Regions from separate parts of the Brevibacillus humidisoli genome, predicted to be linked through region 1. Evidence: predicted binding sites of a transcription regulator. Region 1 holds the regulator's gene; the other holds the start of a gene.
The links. The regulator CtsR, encoded in region 1, represses protease genes until heat stress. The targets are predictions, from matches to a motif close to ATGGTCAATAAAGGTCAAACA.

Region 1 (12,115 bases):
GGCGCCGTTGGGATACCACCCTTGATGTACGGAGTTTCTAACTCGGCACCCTGATCGGGTGCGAGGACCATGCCAGGTGGGCAGTTTGACTGGGGCGGTCGCCTCCCAAAAGGTAACGGAGGCGCCCAAAGGTTCCCTCAGAATGGTTGGAAATCATTCGTAGAGTGTAAAGGCACAAGGGAGCTTGACTGCGAGACCTACAAGTCGAGCAGGGACGAAAGTCGGGCTTAGTGATCCGGTGGTTCCGCATGGAAGGGCCATCGCTCAACGGATAAAAGCTACCCTGGGGATAACAGGCTTATCTCCCCCAAGAGTCCACATCGACGGGGAGGTTTGGCACCTCGATGTCGGCTCATCGCATCCTGGGGCTGTAGTAGGTCCCAAGGGTTGGGCTGTTCGCCCATTAAAGCGGTACGCGAGCTGGGTTCAGAACGTCGTGAGACAGTTCGGTCCCTATCTGTCGCGGGCGCAGGAAGTTTGAGGAGAGCTGTCCTTAGTACGAGAGGACCGGGATGGACGCACCGCTGGTGCACCAGTTGTCACGCCAGTGGCACAGCTGGGTAGCTATGTGCGGACGGGATAAGCGCTGAAAGCATCTAAGCGTGAAGCCCCCTCCAAGATGAGACTTCCCACAGCGCAAGCTGGTAAGACCCCTCAGAGACGATGAGGTTGATAGGTTCGGTGTGGAAGCGCGGCAACGCGTGGAGCTGACGAATACTAATCGGTCGAGGACTTATCCACACTCTCTTTTCCTTGTTCTATACTTCTGTTATCCGGTTTTGAAGGTGTGACCTACTATACACCAAATCGATAAGCAAAGCAGGAATGTTCTCAACTTGTGCACAGAGCCCGGGTTGGGTTTTTTTGTTTTTCTCATCGGCAAACTTCACAGGGATGATGATAAATACTTGGGAAAAGTATACAATAAACACATAAAGAAGATAACAGAAGAACGTATCTGCCGCACGAAGATCCGCATACCAAGAAAGACAATCACACTGGTCCGTATCGTCGTCCAGTAAAGATAGGTTTGTGAAGGAGAGCACTGGGATGAAAAAGATTTTGATCTTTTCCGCTTCCATTGGTAACGGTCACAATCAGGCGGCAAAGGCCATGCAGGAGAGTTTAGCTGGAAAAGGGTATTCCTCCATGATTATCGATACGTTGGAGTACATCAGTCCAACCTTTCATAAAATTTTGCTGGAAAGCTACACAAACCTGCTCAAGCTTTCTCCGAAAACGTGGGGAAGAATCTACCACAACTCAGAAAAGACACGATTTTTCGATATGAATGTGTTTGTCAACAAACTATTGGCCAACAAGCTGAAAAAGTTGATCAACAGTGTAGAACCGGATGCTTTTGTCGCAACGCATCCGTTTGCCAGCTGTATGCTGTCCGTGCTGAAAGGTCGAAATGAATGGATGATGCCGATCTATACGGTTATTACCGACTACACCATTCATCCCTCTTGGATCAACCATCATATCAACTACTACTTCATAGCGCATGAGCAGTTATTTTATCTGGTAGACATTTACCGGAAGGACTATCAAAAATTTAAACCGTTTGGCATTCCGATCATGAAAAAGTTCAGGGAACCTGTCAATGAGGAGGAGGTCTACAAGAAGTTTTCGATCTCTCCCGACCGAAAAACGTTGATTCTGTCCGGGGGTGGACTCGGCCTTGGCCCGATGGAGCAGGTGCTGCAGGGTTTGGAACAGATTGAACATCCCTTGCAGACACTGGTGTTGACCGGGTTAAACGAGAAACTGTATGCGAAGGTTTCGGGTCGTACCTATCGACACAAGGTGATTCCTCTGACCTATATCGACAACTTTCACGAATGTCTCCACGTAGCCGACCTGATTGTCACCAAATCAGGTGGCCTCACGACAGCCGAAGTGCTAAGCAAACAAGTCCCCATGATTGTATACAATCCGCTGCCGGGACAGGAAGAGCGCAACAGTCATTTCCTGCTGAACAACGGGTGTGCGGTTCATGCTCAGGTGACAGAGCAGCTCATCTATTTTATTGAGGAATTGCTCCATGACCCGACGAAAGCAGACTACATGAGGAGGATGGCGCAGCTTGTAGCCAAACCGGATGCGGCAGAGCACATCTGTCAGTTTATCATGGCGGATCTGGAGGCAACTGCAAGGCAACCAGACTTTACCCAGAGGTGAGAAAACTTGTCCAAGACATATACGATACTGTTTGACATGGATGGTACACTGCTGCAGACGGAAAAGTTGGCTGTTGCAGGATTTACGTGCACATTTGAGGAACTGAGACAGAGAGGGTTGTGGGACGGCCCGATGCCCGATGAGGAGCAGCTGACAAACGTGCTGGGATTGACGTTGGAGCAGGTATGGGGAACTCTCCTGCCGGGGGAGGACGAAAGCACGAAACAGCTGGCAGATCGTCTTATGCTCTCCCACGAGCAGCGGCTCCTAAAAGAAGGGGTCACGGATCTATACCCGGGCGTTCGGGAACTGCTGGCAGAACTGCACGCCCAAGGAGTTGCCTTGTTTGTCGCCAGCAATGGGTTGGAAGCGTATATAGACAGTATCTGTGAACACTTTGCGATCAAATCCTACTTTACAGATCTATACTCAGCTGGACGCTTCCAGACCAAATCCAAAACCCAGTTGGTGGAAAAACTGCTTCACGATTATCCGGTCAAACAGGCCGTTATGGTGGGGGATCGCCAATCAGACGTGCAAGCAGGAAAGGCAAACGGCCTTTTTACTATTGCTTGCGACTTTGGCTTTGCCAAGCCGGGAGAATTGGACGAAGCGGATGTGATCATCCATCAGTTTAGCGAATTGACGGCACACCTTCCTTTTTCTTTGACCAATAAAACGTGAGTCTGCCACTCCTTCAGGGGTGGTTTTTTGGTTTTAAGATTGATCTTTTCGAACACAATAGTGAATGGGATGGCTCTTGCCAAAAACGAAAAAACGACTTATAATGAAAGTCAAATATAGTCAAAGTCAGGATTTGCTCTTGTGGCGGTCCATCAATCGTACAGACGTAGAGACCAACAGATCTTGCAGCAGATCTTCATAGGTTGAGTAAGAGGAGGAGGCGCTTTGCGTAACATTTCGGACATCATCGAACAGCATCTCAAGCGTATTCTGCAGGAAAGCCCTAACGGCCTGGTAGAGATCCAGCGCAGTGAGCTTGCTGATATGTTTCAATGTGTGCCTTCACAAATCAATTATGTTATAAATACGCGCTTTACGATTGAGAAAGGATATGTTGTGGAAAGCAAAAGGGGTGGAGGCGGATATATCCGGATCCGAAAAGCGCAAATCACCAGCAAATCCAGGCTGCAAGAACTGCTGACCGAAGAGCTGATCGGAAGCAGCATCACACAAGGTGCGGCGTACGCGATTATCGATCGACTTCACGAAGAAGGGATCATCAACTCCCGAGAGGCTGCCTTGATGAAAACGGCAACGTCGCGAACCGTACTCAATCTGGAGACTCCACTTCGGGACCGTCTGCGGGCCAACCTGTTGAAACACATGATTGCCTCGATTTTGATCCGCTAGGAGGGAGGGCCGACATGAACTGTGAAGAATGCGGAAAACGACCGGCTACACTTCACCTGACGAAGATCGTCAATGGAGAAAAAACGGAATATCATATATGTGAGCACTGTGCCCAGGAAAAGGGGGACGTGATCTCCGGGTTTGACAACTTCAGTATCCATAACATTTTGTCTGGGCTGCTCAACTTTGATCCGATGGCGAAGAACAGCGTGGGCGGTTCGTCCAACAGCCAAACAGCGACGCAAAAAACACTGCGCTGCGAAACCTGTGGCCTCACTTACGCCCAATTCAGCAAAAGTGGTCGCTTCGGCTGCAGTGACTGCTATCGCTACTTCGGCGATCGGCTCGATCCGCTGTTCAGACGAATACATGGAAACACCAACCATATCGGAAAAGTCCCCGAGAGAACAGGCGGACAGTTGAAGATACGCAAAGAGTTGGAACAACTGAAAACGGCATTGCAGCAGTACATCAAGACGGAAGAGTTTGAAAAGGCGGCGGAAATCCGCGATCGCATTCGAGCTTTGGAGAAAAAGATGGATCAAGCGTAAGTGGAGGAGGTGAGAGGGCACCATGTCTGTGCAACAATTTATGCAGAATCCGTGGAGCAACTGGATGAAGGGAGAGGGACCCGATGCGGACATCGTCATCAGTACCCGCATCCGTATCGCCCGCAACCTTCGTCATCAGCCATTTCCGCTGCTGGCTACCGACTCACAGGCAGAAGAGGTGGTTCATCAGGTAGCCAACGCCAGCCGATCAAAGGCGATGAGCAAAGCAGGGCCGTTTGAACTGATCATGATGGATAAACTGCAGCCGTTGGAGAAGCGAGTCCTGGTGGAGAAGCATTTGATTAGCCCCAATCTTGCCGAGGAATCCCGCAAAGGAGGGGTTCTGCTAAGCGACGATGAATCGATTAGCATCATGGTCAACGAAGAAGATCATATTCGAATCCAGGTGCTGATGCCCGGCTTTCAGCTAAAAGAAGCGTGGGATATCGGCAGCCGGATTGACGATATTTTTGAAAAGCATGTGAACTACGCTTTTGATGAAACACGCGGCTATTTGACGAGTTGTCCGACGAACGTCGGCACGGGTATTCGCGCCTCAGTGATGCTGCATCTGCCCGCGTTGGTGATGACCCAACAGATCAGTCGTATTCTGCAGGCGATCAACCAGGTGGGGCTGGTGGTAAGAGGGATCTACGGCGAAGGCAGCGAAGCGTTGGGCAACCTGTTCCAACTGTCCAACCAGGTGACGCTTGGGATGTCGGAGAGCGACATCTTGTCCAACCTCTATAGTGTGGCTAAACAGATTGTCGATCAAGAACGGGTGGCAAGGCGCTATCTGCAGGAAAACTCCTCGCTCGCCCTGGAAGACCGCATCTGCCGATCTTATGGCATTTTGCTTCATGCCCGTACAGTTGAGTCCAAAGAGGCGGCACAGCGGCTGTCTGACGTTCGTCTCGGCATCGACCTTGGTTTGATCAAAAACGTTACAACCTTTACCATCAACGAACTACTCGTTATGACGCAACCTGGCTTTCTGCAGCGACACGCCGGACAGAAGCTCACTCCCGAACAACGGGACGAACGACGGGCTCGATTGATTCGCGAACGTCTGGCAGCCCATTCTGCTTAACAGAACAGTAAATCGGAGGTGCATGGATGATGATGTTTGGTCGTTTTACAGAACGCGCACAAAAAGTACTCGCACTTGCATTGGAAGAAGCCGTTCGACTGGGCCACAAGGACATTGGTACCGAGCACGTTCTGCTGGGATTGATTCGCGAAGGCGAAGGAATTGCAGCCAAAGCGCTGCAGTCGCTTGGCCTGGGCCTCGACAAGATTCAAAATGAGGTCGAATCGCTGATCGGGCGCGGATCCGAACAGCCGACAGCGGGCAACTACACCCCCAACTATACGCCACGTGCCAAAAAAGTAATCGAACTCTCGATGGACGAAGCCCGTAAGCTGGGTCATACCTACGTGGGGACGGAGCACATCCTGCTTGGCCTGATTCGCGAAGGTGAAGGGATTGCGGCCCGGATCATGAACAACTTGGGCGTGAGCTTGAACAAGGCCCGCCAGCAGGTGCTGCAGTTGCTGGGCAGCTCCGAGATGATGTCGTCTCACCAGCCTTCCGGCAACAATCCGGCCGCAAACACACCAACCTTGGATAGTCTGGCCCGTGACCTGACGGCAATCGCCCGTGATGGCGGACTGGATCCTGTGATCGGCCGACAAAAAGAGATTGAGCGTGTTATCCAAGTGTTAAGTCGCCGCACCAAGAACAACCCTGTCCTGATCGGGGAGCCGGGTGTCGGGAAAACGGCGATTGCAGAGGGCCTGGCCCAGAAAATCGTCAACAACGAAATCCCGGAGACCCTGCGTGACAAACGGGTGATGACGCTTGACATGGGTACCGTAGTGGCGGGAACCAAGTACCGGGGAGAATTCGAGGACCGACTCAAGAAGATCATGGACGAAATACGCCAAGCGGGCAACATCATTCTGTTTATTGATGAGCTGCACACCCTGATTGGCGCAGGTGGTGCGGAGGGGGCGATTGACGCCTCCAACATTCTCAAACCGGCCCTGGCACGCGGTGAACTGCAGTGCGTAGGCGCCACCACGCTGGACGAATACCGCAAGTACATTGAAAAGGATGCCGCGCTGGAGCGCCGCTTCCAACCGATCAACGTCGACGAACCTTCGGCGGAAGATGCGGTCAAGATCCTGCATGGCTTGCGCGACAGATATGAAGCTCACCATCGGGTGAAGATCACTGACGAGGCGATTGAGCAGGCGGTTAAGCTCTCTGACCGCTACATCACGGACCGGTACCTGCCGGACAAAGCGATCGACTTAATCGACGAGGCGGCATCCAAAGTACGCCTGCAGTCCTTTACCGTACCGCCAAATCTAAAGGAACTGGAAACACGGCTTGAGGAAGTTCGCAAAGAGAAGGATGCAGCCGTTCAGTCACAGGAGTTCGAAGAAGCAGCAGCACTCCGTGATCAAGAACAGAAACTGCGGGAAGAACTGGAGCAGACCAAGAAAGACTGGAAAGAACGGCAGGGCAAACTAAACATGGAAGTAACGCCCGAAGATATCGCCCACGTAGTCGCCAACTGGACTGGCATCCCAGTGGTTAAGCTGAAAGAAGAGGAAACAGAACGACTGCTCAAGATGGAGGAGATCCTGCATAACCGGGTGATCGGACAGGATGAAGCGGTCAAGTCGATCTCCCGTGCGGTTCGCAGGGCTCGTGCCGGCTTAAAAGATCCGAAGCGTCCGATCGGCTCGTTCATCTTCCTCGGACCGACCGGGGTCGGGAAAACCGAGTTGGCCCGCGCCATCGCTGAGGCATTGTTTGGTGATGAGGATGCGATGATTCGCATCGACATGTCCGAATACATGGAGAAGCACTCTACCGCTCGATTGGTCGGTGCCCCTCCAGGATACGTCGGTTACGATGAAGGCGGCCAGCTGACGGAAAAAGTGCGCCGCAAACCGTACTCCGTGATCCTGCTCGACGAGATTGAAAAGGCCCATCCCGATGTGTTTAACATTTTGCTGCAGGTACTCGATGACGGCCGTCTGACTGACTCCAAGGGTCGTACTGTCGATTTCCGCAACACCGTCGTGATCATGACCTCCAACGTGGGAGCCAACATGATTCGCAAAAACACTTCGCTGGGCTTCACCACCGGTGAGACCGAGAAGAAATACCAGGATATGAAAGACAAGGTCATGGACGAAATGAAACGCACGTTCCGTCCGGAATTCCTGAACCGGATCGACGAACTGATCGTCTTCCATTCGCTGGAGCAGGAGCACATCGAGCAGATCGTCTCCTTAATGACCGAAGAACTGCGGAAACGTCTGAGAGAACAAGAGATCGACTTTAGACTGTCAGAAGAGGCGAAGAAGCTGTTGGCCAAAGAAGGGTTCGATCCGGCTTATGGTGCAAGACCGCTTCGCCGTGCGATTCAACGAAACATTGAAGATCGTCTGTCCGAAGAACTGCTCAAAGGTACGATTCACAAAGGGGACACTGTCCATATCGACGTAGAAGACGGCCAACTCACCGTGAAACGACTGGAACACACTACTAGCAAATCGTAACCTGTTGAGACCCTTGCGTATCGTAAGGGTCTCAGTCTGGAGACAAACGGGTGGCGCGGGGGAGAGTAGCTCTTTTCCTCCAGTCGCCCCGTTGCCAACCAGCGAGGAAGTGGGACTGGCGCAGCTGAGCTGGTTGGCAAGAGTCGCCCCTTCCGGAAAAGAGCTACTCTCCGCCTGTACCGAGGTTTTGTCTACACGCAGACACCTTCCTTTTTCGGAAGGTGTTTTTTTGCTTCACCGATAAGCAAGTGTATGAGTCGAAGGAGGCAACCAAACACCCCTTCCAGGACAGGATTCAAGCTGTTCGTATGGGAGGATGCCATAATGTGCGACAAGATGATCGGACGAACGCAAAGAAATGTTGCACCCACAAGCAACCGTTGCGAGGCGAAAGAGAAAAACAGGTGAGCGAAAGCCTTGTCAGTGCCCACAGAGTCGGAGCGGAAACAAAGCGGTACACGCTTGGCGGCCAACTGCTCCCCTGAAATGCCATCGCCCCTTGAGGGCTTTTGGTCGCCGTACCGCTTTGTTGGAGTGGAGACGGTCATTCCAGCTTCCTTGCGGGCACTGGCACGAGCGGAGCGAACCTGTTTTTTCTCTTTCGCCCCCCACTATAGCTCGTTCAAAGCGCTTTGGTCCGCTCCATACAGGAAATGGCGAATGGCTTTGCTTCTGCTCTATGCAGGAAAAAAGCCCGGCCTGCCGAACTATGTAAGAATGAAAACAGAGAAGCGGGAGTATAAGTATGTCAAAGTATAAAACGAAATACGCATGCCAAGAATGTGGCTATGAAACGCCCAAATGGATGGGAAAGTGTCCCGGATGCGGCTCGTGGAATACAATGGTAGAAGAGCTTGTTGCCAAGTCTGCCGTCCGCGGCGGGGAAAGACATTCCCTTACGAAACAGACTGCTCAGCCGATCACCGAAGTGAAAAGCGAAGAAGAGCCTCGATTTGATACAACCATGAATGAGCTAAACCGAGTCTTGGGTGGCGGACTCGTTCCCGGGTCGCTGATCCTCGTGGGAGGTGACCCGGGAATCGGCAAGTCAACCCTGCTGCTCCAAACCTCGTTTGCCTTGGCTGGTCAGGGGTACAAGGTCTTGTACGTTTCAGGAGAAGAGTCGGCCAAACAAATCAAGATGCGCGCGGAGCGTTTGGCCATGCAGACACCCCAGATGTTTGTCGTATCTGAGACTGACCTCACGCTGATAGAAGAGCAGATTGAACAGGTAGACCCGGCGGTGGTGATAGTTGATTCCATACAGACAGTATTCCATCCTGCTGTGACTTCTGCAGCTGGAAGTGTCGCACAGGTGCGGGAGACGACCGCGCACCTGATGAAGATTGCCAAAGGAAAAGGGATCGCTACGTTTATCGTCGGCCACGTTACCAAAGAAGGGGCGATCGCCGGACCACGCATGTTGGAACATATGGTTGATGCCGTCTTATACTTTGAGGGAGAGCGCCACAATACCTTTCGCATCCTGCGAGCTGTAAAAAATAGGTTTGGCTCGACAAACGAGATGGGTATCTTTGAAATGAAAGAGCGCGGGTTGGAGGAAGTATCCAACCCTTCTGAAATTTTCCTCGCAGAGCGACCGGTTGGCGTGGCCGGATCTACGGTTGTAGCCAGCATGGAAGGGACAAGGCCGGTACTTGTCGAGCTGCAGGCGCTGGTATCGCCAACCAGCTTCGTCACGCCACGACGGATGGCCACGGGAGTGGACCACCAGCGGGTCTCCATGATCATGGCTGTGCTGGAGAAGCGGGTTGGACTGATGCTGCAGAGCCAGGACGCCTACATCAATGTAGCGGGAGGCGTACGTCTCGACGAACCGGCAGTAGACTTGGCGATTGCTGTCAGTGTAGCCAGCAGCTTTCGCGACAAAGCTGCAAATCCTCACGATGTTGTGATCGGAGAGGTAGGATTGACCGGGGAAGTACGAGGTGTTGCGCGGATTGAGCAGCGAATCCGGGAAGCGCAAAAATTGGGATTTAAAAGAACGATCATACCGGAAAAAAATGTTCGCGGCTTGGATGTCCCAGCGGGATTGGAGATTATCGGGGTGAGCAATATTGAAGAGGCTCTGCGTGAAGTATTAAGGGGGTAAAACATGCAGGAAACGTTGGAAAAAGAGGCATCAGTAAGCGACGTACTTCGCTTTGTCGCACCTGGAACAGCCCTGCGTGAGGGATTGGAAAACGTGCTGCGGGCCAAAACCGGAGCGTTGATCGTGGTCGGTTTTAGTCCCGATATGAAATCGATTGTAGATGGCGGCTTTTCCATTAATTGTGAGTTTACTCCCGCTAATCTGTACGAATTAGCAAAGATGGATGGGGCGATCATATTAAGTGAAGACGCCAAGCGTATTTTGTTTGCCAATACGCAGTTGGCACCGGCCTCCGGCATCCCCTCCGGCGAAACAGGCACCCGCCACCGTACGGCAGAACGAACGGCGAAACAAACCAGTCATCTGGTGATTGCCATTTCGCAACGTCGCAATGTGATTACACTGTATCGGGGAAGCTTTCGCTATGTTCTTAAAGATATCGGTGTTATTTTGACCAAGGCAAACCAGGCGATGCAGACCCTGGAGAAATACAAAGCTGTTCTGGATCAAGCCCTGACCAATCTCGGGGCACTGGAGTTTGAAGAATTGGTAACCGTTTACGAGATTGTCTCTGTGATGCAGCGGATTGAGATGGTACTGCGCATCAAGGCGGAAATCATCAAGTACATTCACGAACTGGGCACCGAAGGTCGATTGATCAGCATGCAGTTGGAAGAACTGGTCTCCAACATTGAAGACGAGGCGTACCTGTTGATCCGTGACTACAGTCGGGACAAATCGGTTGACCCGCACCACATACTAGCTAAGATGAACCAATTATCATCAGAAGAGTTGTTGGAGTTGGAGCCGTTTCAGCAGCTTCTTGGCTTTGCCGCAGGCACCAACCCACAGGAAGAATCGGTATCACCCCGCGGGTACCGTATCCTTCACAAAATCCCCCGGCTGCCAAGCACAATCGTTTCCAATCTCGTCTCTCATTTCCTTACTCTTCCGCGCATTATGATGGCGACAATTGAGGAATTGGACGAAGTGGACGGCATTGGCGAAGTACGTGCCCGTGCCATCAAGGATGGTTTAAAAAGGATTCAAGAACAGGTGTTCATTGACAGGCATATATAAAGTACAATAGTATAGAGGCATTATATTGTGTATATGTAAGTGCAGGTATCAATCTGATCTTTTACTATGCCTGGGAGTCGGAAGCTGCCGACTCTCATCATCATTCAGGAGGTAAACCCCTATGTTCGTGAAAGCATTGCCGAACATGTTAACGATAGGCAATCTGTTTCTGGGGATTGTTGCGATCATCCTCGCATTTCAGGGTGATGCTTACGTCGATTACGCTGCGATCACCGTCATTGTTGGCATGCTGCTGGACGGGCTCGATGGGCGCGTGGCTAGGATGTTGAATGCACAGAGCGACTTCGGCAAGGAGCTGGACTCTCTCTCAGATGTGATTACATTTGGTGTAGCGCCTGCCTTCATCATGTATGTAGTGGCGCTGCAGCAGTTGGATCTGCTCGGTATCTTGATTACGGCGATCTTCCCGATTTGTGGAGCGCTACGCCTGGCTCGTTTCAACGTTCAGTCTGGAGTGCCCGGATATTTTGTGGGCCTGCCGATCACAGCTGCCGGCGGTGTACTGGCGACACTGGCATTATACAACGAAGTGTTTACGATTGGGCCGCTGGCCGTTGGGATGCTGCTCTTGGCATTTCTGATGATTTCCCGTGTGAAATACCCCAACTTTAAAAAAGTAGGGATTCCCAAAGCGGCTTACTGGATTACGCCAATCATCGTCGCGATTGTGATTTTGTTTGCGGTGAAGTATCCGGATCAATTTCCGAAAATCGTCTTCTTGCCGCTGGCTCTGTACGCCTTGTACGGAATAAAAAAAAACGTTGACTTTTTCCTGAAGAAACGAAACAAGCAAGACGTGGGCGAGGAAAAATCAGTTCCGTTTGAATAGAAGGACAGACAAAAACCCCGTTGAAAAATTTCAGCGGGGTTTTGTGCAACCTTCTTCTACGTTGCTTCGTATGAATAGATAAGAATGCATGTTTTGTCCAAACGCTTTTAAGAGAGATTAAATACGCCCAATGTGTTGAGCCGCTGTGCTTCGCTTTTCAATACGGAGGACAGCTTGATATCGGTGATGTTGCACAGAGCAGTCAGGTAAAACAGGTTCTTTCCCAGTTCGGCAGTGATCACGTCCTGACAGTGATCACACAGGCGGCCGGATAGATGGGAATCCAGGTTAGCCGAGTTTTCCTGCAAGGTTTTGTTTGTGTCGTAGGGCTGCTTCTTGGCGATCACTTCTATGCAGCCGCATTCGGTGATGGCTTTAGTCAGG
Region 2 (12,115 bases), 770 kb from region 1:
GCCATCGATAAGTTATCGGGAATGCACGGGATTTCGTTTCAAATCTTGTACCTTGATGCCAATGATCAGACACTGGTCATGCGTTATAAGGAGACGCGACGGCGGCATCCCCTCTCGCCTGAGGGCTCTCTTTTGGAAGGAATCCATTCCGAACGGCGCATGCTTCAAGAATTAAAAGGATTGGCCAGCCAGATTATCGATACCAGTCAGATGAAGCCTGGCCAGCTGCGTGAAAAAATCATTAGCCAGTACGGGCAGCAAGGAAACCAACTGACGATCAACCTGATGTCATTCGGATTTAAATACGGCATTCCGATTGACGCTGATCTTGTGTTTGATGTTCGCTTTTTGCCCAATCCGCATTATGTAAAGCATCTTCGTCCCAAAACCGGATGTGATCAGGAAGTAGCGGAGTATGTGATGAAGTGGAGCGAGACACAGGAATTCATCAACAAACTGCTCGATTTTCTACAGTACACGCTGCCCCATTATCAGCGAGAGGGGAAAAGTCAGCTGGTCATTGGGATCGGATGTACAGGGGGAAAACACCGATCGGTCGCTATCGCCGAGCATGTGGGCGAGGCGTTTGTCAAAGAGTTTCCAGTTCGGGTCACACACCGTGACATGGAGAAGAATAAATAAGCATAGGATGGCAAGGAGATCCATTACGATCGGGATAAAAAGAGACAAGATTTCTCATATGAGGGCTAGGTTCATATGAAGATAATGAGGTGACCTATGTCAACAGGGAGAAGGGGAGGGCAGTCAGGTGAGTTGCCGCGCGTTGTCGTGATCGGTGGCGGAACCGGTCTTTCCGTATTGCTGCGTGGATTAAAGCAGCATCCGGTCCATATCACAGCTATCGTAACGGTAGCGGATGACGGCGGCAGTTCAGGGAGGTTGCGGATGGAGATGGATATGCTTCCGCCAGGGGATATTCGCAACGTTCTGACTGCCTTGGCCGACACGGAACCGCTGATGGAAAAGGTAATGCAATACCGTTTTTCCAACGGAACGGGATTGGTAGGACATAATTTGGGAAATCTACTGATTGCAGCCTTGAACGAAATCACCGGCGACTTTGTTACTGCCGTAAAGGGCTTAAGCAGGGTTCTTGCCGTACGCGGTGAGGTGCTGCCAGCCTCCAATCAATCGATATTGTTAAAAGCAGAAATGGCAGACGGAGCAATCGTGTTGGGAGAGTCACAAATACCGCTGTACGGAAAGCCAATCAAGCGAGTCTTCCTCGATCCGCCGGACGCTGTGCCGTTGGCGGAAGCGGCCCGGGCCATCGCAGAGGCGGATGCCGTTCTGCTCGGGCCGGGGAGTCTGTATACAAGTATTATTCCCAATCTCTTGGTGCGCGGGTTGTTCGACGAAATCATAGCATCGACGGCGCCCAAGATCTATATTTGCAACGTGATGACTCAGCCGGGAGAGACAGACCATTTTACGGCATCAGATCATGTACAGGCGATGTACGATCACGTCGACAGACCGTTCCTCGACACGATCATCGTTAATACAACAGATGTTCCCGATGCCGTTCGAGAAAAATATGCGGAAAAGGGAGCAGCGCCTGTCGTTTGCGACCATGACAAGCTGACGGCACTCGGTCTGCATGTCATGTCTGGTCAGTTAATCGCCTATGAAGACGGTCTGCTGCGCCACGATGCAGACGCCGTAAGTCGGCAAGTCGTCGAACTGATGAAGCAGAAAATGGGGTGAAGCGCCATGTCCTTCGCAGCACACGTCAAAAAAGAACTAACCATGCTGCAGCCATCTGACTGCTGCAGTCGGGCGGAATTGTCGGCGCTGATCCGCATGAATGGCAGCTTGCAGTTTGGTGCAGGCCGCTTTGTTTTGGATGTATCGACAGAAAATGCGGCGATAGCCAGACGGATTTACGTCCTCACAAAGAAGTTGTTCCAGGTACATGCAGAGCTGCTGGTACGAAAAAAGATGCGCCTGAAGAAAAATAATGTCTACATCGTACGGATTCCTCGGGGCGCCAACGAAATCCTGCAGGCGCTGTCGATCATGGATGAAAACTTGTCATTTTATCCGGGGATCCCACGCGATTTGACCAAAACATCATGCTGTCGGGGAGCTTATCTGCGGGGAGCCTTTCTGGCGGGAGGATCTGTCAACCATCCAGAAGCTTCCAGTTACCACCTGGAGATTTTCACTGCCTATCAGGACTTTTGCGAAGCACTGACAGCACTAGCGAACCGCTATCGCCTCAATGCGAAATGTATTGAGCGCAAAAAAGGGTTTGTAATGTACATCAAGGAAGGGGAAAAAATCACGGAATACCTAAGCCTGATCGGGGCACACCAGGCGCTGTTGTACTTCGAAGATGTCCGTATTGTCAAGGATATGCGTAATTCTGTCAACCGTTTGCACAACTGTGAAATCGCCAATATCAACAAAACGGTTAATGCTGCTACCCGACAGATGGAAAATATTCAGTTGATTGAACGGGAGATTGGCTTGGAGAATCTGCCGCCGCGGTTGCGAGAAGTGGCGGAACTGCGCCTGCTTCATCCCGACATCAACCTGAAGGAACTGGGCGAATTGCTGCCAAGTGGCGTGGTCAGCAAGTCGGGGATCAACCACAGGCTCCGAAAAATTAACGAAATCGCTGACAAATTGAGAGAAAATGAAAATATTTCTTCCCCTTGACATGGTATAATGGTCTGCAAGAGCGAAAGAAAGAGAGGGAGGTTGCAATGGTACAACAGCAGGTTCTGGTTAAACTGAAAACGGGTTTGCAAGCACGACCAGCTGCTTTTTTTGTACAAGAGGCAAACCGGTTTGCATCGGAGATATTTGTAGAAAAAGAGAACAAGAAGGTAAATGCCAAAAGCATCATGGGTATTATGAGTTTGGCGATCGGCTCGGGTACGGAAATCACGATCTTGGCGGATGGGCCAGATGCCTCCCAAGCAGTGGCCAGCTTGGCGAAACTGGTAAGCGTAGAGGAGTAACGTTCTCTATTTTTTACTGGTGGCCGAGTGACTCGAAAAAAAGAACATGACTGTTATTGCATCAACCGTTCAGAGATCAAATCTGAACGGATTTTTTGCTTTTTTTGTCTACTTTTGTCTAATTCTTCATTATTTAAAGTAAATTCGATATAATGGTATGGAACGATCTGTTTTGAGATTCAGATACTTCCTGCATCACGAGGAAAGAGACAGCGGGGGGGACAACTGACGTGGAAACCATGGTGAACCAGCGGACGTTCTTTCGGCTTGAGCTAGAACCGCCGTTGGAGGCACAGACGAGCATCGTCAGGATTAAGGACAACGAGATTGAGTCGGGTGAAGCCCACGTACTGGTTGATAACATCAGTGCCGGTGGTCTTGGATTTGTGTCTAATCTCAACCTCCCGGTACAGACTGAGATTGTTTTGGAATTCCGGATGCGTCTGTTTAACCAACAAATCAAACCACTGGGCTACATCGTGAGAAAAGCGGAACGGCCAGACGGATTGTTCCACTACGGGGTTTCGTTTACCATTGACGAAGATCTAAAGGCTCTACTCGTCAGACTGGTCAGCGAGCTGCAAATCAAACTTCGTCGGGGGAACAACATTACCAGCTGTGATTTTTACCACGGGGACGCAACTGCATTTTTCGATAGGGAGCATCAGTAAAAAGGGCTGTCCGCATATGGAACAGCCCTTTTGTGTGCCAGTAAAGGGTCATTGAACCCCTTGGTATTGCGCCGTCCTATAGCTGTAGTTCACACCTTGAGCTGAGATGGCACCGGAGAGCTCTTGTCTCATCTGGCTGCAGAGCTGGGCTGCTTGCTGCATGCGATTCATTGCAGTCTGGTGTCCTTGCAGAGCCGTTTGAATCATCTGAGTGGCTGCTCGCTCCCGTTGAGCCATCTGTTCCAGCATCGTTACGTTCTGCTGTTCTTGCTGCATCATTTGCTGATACATGGCGGTAGCCTGTTGAGTCTGCTGCATCAACTGATTGATCAACTGCTCACATTGTTGAATTTGTTGGATGGCATGTTGATACGTATGCATGGATGGATCCTCCTTTTGCTGGTTGCTGTGCTGTCCGAACCCGGGCAGCCTCGTCTAGTTTTCCCAGGCTACAGACCGGTATGTAATCTGCACCAATCCTTTTACAGGATGAATGGCGCAGCCGATTTGGGGGAATCGTTAAAACAACCGCGGAATCGTTTGACCAACTCAAAAGGGGGGAAAGTATGAGTCGACGTCAGCAGACTGATTCACTGCACGAAGGAAGAGACGAGAACTTCATCGATGTTGATCGGATGGTGAACGAGGGACTGGGAGGAGGTGTCGTCAGTTCGCAAAACGGACTCATCGAACAGACGACTACCGATACGATGGATGATCCAGAATCAGTTGATCTGAAATAGCTTGATCGCGAGTATTCAGGGACGGAAAGGAGTTGACGGAGCGTGGACGCTGCACGGGCAAAAGAAATCTTGCATTCAGCGGAGAGAGTGAGTGTCGAATACGCAGGGGTACCGGTATGGATCGATGATGTGGATGAAAATGAGAACATCGCACGGGTACATACCGAAGGCAATCCCCAGGAGAGCAGAACCGTTGCGATTACCGAACTGAAGGAAAAGTAAAAGGAAAAAGACTTCCCCGGACCGTTCTGGGAAAGTCTTTTTGCGTGACGGCACTTGAAGCGTGTTACGAGATCTGCTTATTTTGCTGGTGTGGAGGAAATCACATCGTCGATCAGCCCATACTCCTTGGCGTCCTGCGCAGACATAAAATGGTCACGGTCTGTATCGCGAGCGATTCGCTCAATGGGCTGACCGGTGCGCTCAGCGTAGATGCGGTTTAGGTGTTCACGCATCCGCACAATTCGCTTAGCCGCTATTTCAATGTCACTAGCTTGACCCTGCGCGCCGCCAAGGGGCTGGTGAATCATGATCTCACTGTTGGGCAGAGCGAATCGTTTGCCTTTCGCTCCCGCGCAGAGCAGGAAAGAACCCATCGAAGCAGCCAAGCCGACACAGATGGTAGAGACGTCAGGCTTGATGAACTGCATCGTGTCGTATATGGCCATTCCCGCCGTGATAGAACCGCCCGGGCTGTTGATGTAAAGACTGATATCTTTATCCGGGTCCTCGGCGGTGAGGAACAACAACTGGGCGACCACGCTGTTCGCAACCACATCGTTAATCGGGGTACCCAGGAAGATGATGCGATCTTTCAACAGTCGGGAGTAGATATCGTAAGCACGTTCACCGCGATTCGTTTGCTCGATTACGGTCGGAATCAAATGCATATCCATTGGCAGTCCTCCTCTCCTTTCAAGTCTAATCATACACTAAAGGTCAAAAAAGGTCAAACAAAATGACCTCTACCTACTTCTCTAATGTATCCCGAAATGAGTAAAAGTAAAACTGCTTTTTGCCGTTCAAGCTCTGCTTTCTGTATGGCGATAAAGGTACCCGTTACTGCCCGCCGGCCAGAATCATCCTTTCGCCCCTGGGAAGGGGCGAAAGGAGTAGGCTAGAGGACAGAACGGTTGACGCGGCGGACGGTTGCTGCGACGGCTCCGAGAAAGATCATCCAGACGGCAATCGCGACCAACCATCCAGCAAATGGCAGGTGAACCAGCAGAGAGAGACCGATCACGCCGATCAATTCTGTCAACAGGGGAGGAATCCGCCACTGAAATCGTTCAGCCAGCCGAAGGCCCGCCCACGTGCCGACAAAGATTTTGGCTACAAACAGCAGCACGCCAACCACAACGACAAGTGTGACGGCAACCGGAATGCCGATGATGGTAATCAACAGGATTACCGTCAACATCGGAACAGCGAGCAGCAGCAGAATCCCGACGCCAAAGTGACCAAGCGTTTTTTCATCCAGCGTACGTTGAATGGACAACAGTGTTTTTGGAAACAGGAAGCGGATCACCAGCCATAGCAGTACCGTACTGATCACCGACATCACAACAAGCAAGATGGGCCATGTCGGGCTTTCCTTCGGCTCCGGCTCTAACTGGGTATACGCCACCTCCCCTGTGATTTGCGCCCCGGGAGCAATGGAAGCCTCCTGATGACTCATGTAGCGAACATCACCGTTGATTTTAGCTGATGGTTCGATTTGCAACTGGCCAACCCGCAGCATCGTGATGCCGCGCCCGATCTCCCCGGTGATTCGCATATCCGCGATCGTTCCATTGATCTCGCCGCCCAATCGCCCAAGCAGATCAACGGTTTGGGAAAAGGCCAAGACATTACGTCCGATCTCGCCCGATTGGGATAGATTGAGATACTGGGTAAAAACGGTCGTACTCCTCGTCACATGACCGTCTATCGTCAAGTTGCGTGTAAACGCCCGGATATCACCGTCTATCTCTCCGCGGATTACGGTATCATTGGAAAACGTGATGACGTCTCCCGTCACCTTGCCGCTGATCTGCAAACTTTCCGCAAACGAATATATGTCCCCTTGCACATGTCCCTCAATAACCACCTTGCGGCCAGTCACGAAGAGATCACCGATATGCGTTTCCCCGTTGGCCAAGACATAGGTTTCCTGGGAAACAGCTTGAAAGGCAAAACAGGTAGTACCGGATATGGCCAACAATGCGAATACCAACAGCAGCATCCTGATCCGATTCTTCACGGTCTGTCCCCTCCTCTCGAATAGGCTGGATCGATCGATTCGGCCTGACGGTTGGCGCCGGTCAAGATGATGGCCAAGATGAGACAGACGAACAAGGCGGAGAACAGAAAGCAGCTGAGCAGAAGATAATCCCAGAGTGTGTGGGCATTTTCTCTCAACCAAAACGTCGAAGTCCACAGCAGGTAGGGCTGCACGATCGGCCAAAGCCATTCCAGCCAGTTAAACAGCCAGCTCTGGGCAGGTATGACGGCCAGCAGGAAAAGGGAGAGAAGCAGGGCAGTCAATCGGTTGATGATTTTCGAAGAAGCCTGCCTGTTTTTTCTGTGCAAAGCACAAATGGCGTCGATTTGCTGTGTGACAGATGGATGGAGCGATGGCAATGGGGCGGATGTCGCCGAAAACGACTGCTCAAAAAACGAGCGGTCCTCCATCCAGGAATCGTACGTATTTCGACATTCCTGGCAACTCCGCAAATGCTCTGCCACTTTTTCCGATTCTTCGGTCAGTAACTCACCATCTGTATACATCATCATCGTTATTTCATCGATATGAGACATGGGGAGACCTCCTTTTGTCGGTCAAATGCTGCAGCAGTTGCTTCAACTGTTTGCGGGCTCGAAACAACCTCGTTCCGACCGTATTTTTACTCATCCCTACAATACTGCCAATCTCTTCGTAACTTAGCTCTTCACTGAAGCGGAGTGTCACAATCAAGCGATCCGTCTCATCCAAATGGGAGAGCAGTTGGTTAAGTTGCGTTTGGAATTCTTTCTCTAGGAACAAGCTCTCCGGTGTGTTGCTATAGGTGCTGTTCTCTTTTTGCACATGCACGTGCAGGCGATCGTCTTCCATCACAATATCCCTCTTTTTGCGAAGAAAATCGATACAGGTATTGGAGGCAAGCCGGTACAGCCATGAGTGAAAGGGGAGCGATTGATCGTATTTATGCAGGTTTTGCGCTACTTTTAACCAAATCTCGTTGTAGACATCCTGTGCATCGTGGTGGGAGTAAATCATCTTTTGCACAAGGCGCATGACCCGCTGCCCGAACAACTCGATCAGCGTATCAAAGCCATTGGCGTCACCCTGTAAAAATTGTTGGATGCCCGTCAGCGAGCGGGTGTTTAGAGCGTAGATATCCTCATGGTGATGCGTGTCCATGTATGCCCCCCCTTCCAATCAATAGTACGGATGAGACCGGTGCAGAATTTCACGCTATTGTCAGCATCGGCTAATCCCGAGCAAAAGAAAAGCCCCCTATGCGGGGGAGTACCTCGTTTATGCTTTTTCCTGCTTCGCTTCTTCATCCGTCTTCGCTTCTTCATCATCCGCTTCTGCTAAATCTACAGCTACCCGCAGCGTTGCTTTTATCTTGCGCCCTTTAATAATCGTATAGTCGGTGATTTGCTGACTTTTTAGCTCGCTTAGGGCTTCAGCCAAGGCTTGTTGATCCTCGTAGGGCTGGATCGTGAGCAAGCATTCGTCGTCACTCGCCTCTTGGTAAATCAGGTAGTAGCGATCGCGCGGCAAACCAAGCCCCCCAATCAGTTATCCACGAAATTATCCACAGCTTGTGCACAAAAACATGTGTTCGCGGCAATACTTTCATCAATCTTACGTAATATTTCCTTGTTGTCAAAAAATATACGGCGGATCAGGCTTGTAACAGCTAAAGTTATCCACAAAGTTATTCACATTTGATCTTAAGCTTGGGGATAGACTGGGGACAAGCGGGAGACGTCATGCTCCTCCTGGTTTGCTCATATACATGTGGCAAAAAGGGAGGAACTAACTATGGCGGCCATACCGGGTATTTTGATTTTGTTCATTCTGGTGGCAGCAGTGGTGTACGGTACAAATCGGATGGTAAAAGAGGATACGACCCAGTACGACCTGCAGTTCTTATGGGATCGGTACCCCATCACGATCGAGCAGATCGAGAAGAAAGGATGAGAAACGGGAGAGTACAAGCGAGATATACGCAAAATACGAGCGAGATACAAACGAGATGCAAGCAAGGAGCGCACAGAGCGGCGCATATAAGAAAAGCAGTCCTCATCTCGTTGAGTGGACTGCAGTTCCATGATGGTATTAGAATTGGTTCCAGACGATGATCTGATCAGCGGGAAAGCGACTGCTGGGACGAGCAGGTTGAGCCGCTTTTCCTACTGCAATCAGCAGAATCGGCAAGTAGCGCTGGGGTATCCCAAACACCGACACCAACTGCTGGGCATCAAAACCGCCCATTGGGCAGGTGTCATATCCCATCGCCTTGGCAGCCAGCATGAGCTGCATGGCAGCGAGCGAAGCATTGCGAATCGCTTCGTCACGCGGGGCATGTGGGACTGTGGCATAGGTTTGTTCAATATTAGCCAACAAGCGCTCTTTCACTTCTTCTGTCATTGCACCGGCCGCTACCGCAGGGCCGTAAACAGCTTCCGCATTTTTATTTGCTTCGAAGTCACCGAGAACGGCGATGGTGGCGGAAGCATCGATGACCTGCTGCTGTCGGTAAGCGATCGGCAGCAGCTTCTTTTTTGCCTCATCGTCGTGAATGACGAGGAACTTCCAATGCTGCAGATTCCATGAAGAGGGAGCGGTCGAAGCGTACTCGATCAGTTTGGCAATCTCTGCTTGAGTCATTTTCACAGAGGAGTCGAATTGTTTGACAGCTCCGCGATCTTGAATAATCGTAAAAAAGTCTTGCTGCAATGTTTCCTTCATCAATAAAGCCCTCCACCATACTGTGTTCAATGTGTATATGCTGTTAGTGTTCCAGATTTCAGTGATCCTACACATCGTATGTATGCTAAGGTGTCAGAATGGATGTCCCGCCGGACAGAAATGTAGTTGGCGGAAGTGGTAGAGAGGGCTATCAGGGAGGCGACACGGCTTGATCGCTAGATCGTACCGGACTGCAACAACCGTTGAATATCCTCCTCGATTTGTGCAGGGTCAGTTGCCGGAGCGTATCGCTTGACAACGGTCCCCTCGCGATCGATGAAAAATTTGGTGAAATTCCATTTGATTTGTTTTGTCAAAAGACCGGGAGCTTCGCTGGTCAGATGACGAAACAGGGGATGCGCGTTGGCTCCCTTTACGTCAACCTTGTCAAACACGGGAAAGGTAACGCCGTAATTGCGGCTGCAAAAGCTTTCAATCTCAGCAGCGGTCCCGGGTTCCTGCCCGCCGAATTGATTGCATGGAAAGGCCAACACCACGAAGCCTTGGTCCATGTATGTCTCATAGAGACGCTGCAGACCTTGGTATTGAGGTGTGAACCCGCAGTTGCTGGCCGTATTCACAATCAACAGCACTTTGTCCTGGTAATCGGCGATGGACTTCACTTCGCCCTGCAGGGTTTTTGCGGAAAAGTCGTAAACGCTCATCATCCTCACCCTCTCATCCGTTTTTCCAGTCTACGCTTCTTTGCGTAGTCGGGCGTCCAGCACAAAGGGCCCAAACGGCAGTATGGAAGCTGCCACTGCGCCCAGCAAGCGTAACAGTGACCAACGGTGAACAATCGTCACATGAGCGACAGCGAGCAGATACAGCACAAAAAACAGACCGTGCAGCCAACCGATAACCGTGACCGGTTGTGGTATGTTAAAATAGTATTTCAGCGGCATGGCAATCCCCAAGAGAAGCAGAAAGGAAGTCCCCTCGATATAGCCAATCACCCGCAGACGTCCAAGCGGTGAATTCATATCCGTCACCTCCTAACGAGATCGAACCATTACCAATTTTACCGGACTCGTATGGCTTGTTTCAATGTTTCGACAGGCAGCTTGCGTCGGGTTGGGCACATCTGACACGATTTGGTCACAGATCGATTCCGCCTGAAACGGCAAAAAGGATCAAACCGTTTGGTTCGATCCTTATCTGTCGTCTATTATGGTGCGTCCGGAGGGACTCGAACCCCCGCAAGACGCGGCTCCGGAGGCCGCCGCTCTATCCAACTGAGCTACGGACGCATAATGCTGATGAGAGTATTGCGCTTTACTGTTTTGTCGTCAGCATTTTTCATTATACATCATTCACGATCGGATGACAATTGAAATCCCCTGGATTTTCAACCCATTCCGAACGGCATTTCTATCAGATCAGTTAAGCTATATTGGACCAGACCATCTAGTCTGACCCGATCCTTACTGATCAGGCAACATAATTAACGATGCCAACCACGATTAGATAGAGGACGAGTATCAGAAAAACGATTTTCATCAGACGGTTCAAAACATACACCTCGATTCTCATCTTGTTAGGTACAACCCACACAAGTTAAAGTGCTGGCAGGTGCATGTACCTGATCAATGCGTATACCTCTCAATATACGCAATTTTTGCTATATTCTGCAAGCGGATCTGAAAATAACTGGATCATCACAGGATTGGCAGGAAAATTGCATAGGGCTCGCGAATACAATAAACACAGAGAGAAACAGAAATGGACGCAAAGGGGGCCGAGCCGGATGAATATGAGTTTTGGACTGTTTCAGGAACAGACGTTAAAACTGGTCATGACGCCCGAACTGCGGCAGGCAATCACCATCTTACAGTATTCCGCTCTGGATCTGAGGTCGTATCTGCAGGATCAGGCAGCGGAAAACCCGGTGATCGAACTGCAGGAAATCAGCGCAGCGGTCGAGACACCCATGGAGCAGAAACCGACGCCGGAAATCGATTGGAAAGAACTGATCAGCAACCGGGCAACCGGTGATTATTCATTAGCGAGAAGTGAAAGCACTTACAATCCGCTCGATCATGTGCATGCTCCATCATCCAATCTGTATCAGCACCTGAAAGAGCAGCTTGGCTATACCAAGGGACTGACGCGCGGCCAGCGAAAAATTGCCCTGTTTTTGATCGGCAATCTGGATGAGAAGGGGTACCTGGAGATTGAGACGGAAGAAGCCAGCAGGCAATTAGGAGTTGACCTCGAGGAAGTAGAGGATATGTTGTCGCTGATCCAGCACTTTGATCCGGTAGGAGTGGCGGCCCGGAATCTGCAGGAGTGTTTGCTGCTGCAGCTGCAACATACCGGCCTCGACGATGAGAAAACGGTGCAAGTGATTGAGCAGCACCTGGATGACTTAGCGCAGAATCGTTTTTCCCGAATTGCCGAAAAGTTAAAAATTGATCTGCAGGAAGTGCAAACGATCGCCGATTTGGTACGTTCGCTCAATCCGCGACCAGGGGCGGCGTTCAATCAGACAGAGACGCGGTTTGTGATGCCCGATGTGACGGTGGAAAAAGTGGAAGGCGAATACGTGGTGCTGGTAAACGAATCATCGACGCCGCGCCTTACGATCAGCAGGTTTTATGAAAGCATGTTGAAGCAGACAAACAGTGAGTCGGAAGCACGCCAGTTTATCCAGGATAAGATGAATGCGGCGATGTGGCTGGCCAAAAGTATCGAGCAGCGGCGTCTGACGCTGCTGCGGGTGATGCAGGCAATCGTAGAAAAACA

Region 2: a site for CtsR is predicted at 5,340-5,360, ahead of clpP (ATP-dependent Clp endopeptidase proteolytic subunit ClpP). Genes of this name have one in related genera too.

Annotation. Positions count from the first base shown of each region.
Region 1 covers NZ_CP087263.1:4,487,595-4,499,709, forward strand. Annotated here, with positions in the region: rRNA gene LOK74_RS21820 (23S ribosomal RNA) at 1-741, shown strand, start outside; gene LOK74_RS21825 (MGDG synthase family glycosyltransferase) at 1,051-2,184, shown strand; gene LOK74_RS21830 (HAD family hydrolase) at 2,191-2,868, shown strand; gene LOK74_RS21835 (CtsR family transcriptional regulator) at 3,094-3,558, shown strand; gene LOK74_RS21840 (protein-arginine kinase activator protein McsA) at 3,573-4,109, shown strand; gene LOK74_RS21845 (protein-arginine kinase McsB) at 4,132-5,199, shown strand; gene LOK74_RS21850 (ATP-dependent Clp protease ATP-binding subunit) at 5,229-7,688, shown strand; gene LOK74_RS21855 (hypothetical protein) at 8,106-8,447, shown strand; gene radA (DNA repair protein RadA) at 8,434-9,801, shown strand; gene disA (DNA integrity scanning diadenylate cyclase DisA) at 9,805-10,881, shown strand; gene pssA (CDP-diacylglycerol--serine O-phosphatidyltransferase) at 11,003-11,731, shown strand; gene LOK74_RS21875 (DUF1573 domain-containing protein) at 11,839-12,115, opposite strand, start outside.
Region 2 covers NZ_CP087263.1:3,722,544-3,734,658, reverse strand. Annotated here, with positions in the region: gene rapZ (RNase adapter RapZ) at 1-642, shown strand, start outside; gene LOK74_RS18275 (gluconeogenesis factor YvcK family protein) at 739-1,728, shown strand; gene whiA (DNA-binding protein WhiA) at 1,735-2,685, shown strand; gene LOK74_RS18265 (HPr family phosphocarrier protein) at 2,733-2,990, shown strand; gene LOK74_RS18260 (PilZ domain-containing protein) at 3,230-3,661, shown strand; gene LOK74_RS18255 (hypothetical protein) at 3,710-4,042, opposite strand; gene LOK74_RS18250 (hypothetical protein) at 4,228-4,404, shown strand; gene LOK74_RS18245 (H-type small acid-soluble spore protein) at 4,447-4,626, shown strand; gene clpP (ATP-dependent Clp endopeptidase proteolytic subunit ClpP) at 4,704-5,294, opposite strand; gene LOK74_RS18235 (bactofilin family protein) at 5,522-6,646, opposite strand; gene LOK74_RS18230 (anti-sigma factor family protein) at 6,643-7,203, opposite strand; gene LOK74_RS18225 (RNA polymerase sigma factor) at 7,187-7,807, opposite strand; gene LOK74_RS18220 (hypothetical protein) at 7,925-8,176, opposite strand; gene LOK74_RS18215 (hypothetical protein) at 8,441-8,599, shown strand; gene LOK74_RS18210 (nitroreductase family protein) at 8,738-9,370, opposite strand; gene LOK74_RS18205 (glutathione peroxidase) at 9,547-10,035, opposite strand; gene LOK74_RS18200 (DUF3817 domain-containing protein) at 10,066-10,353, opposite strand; tRNA gene LOK74_RS18195 (tRNA-Arg) at 10,542-10,620, opposite strand; gene rpoN (RNA polymerase factor sigma-54) at 11,118-12,115, shown strand, end outside.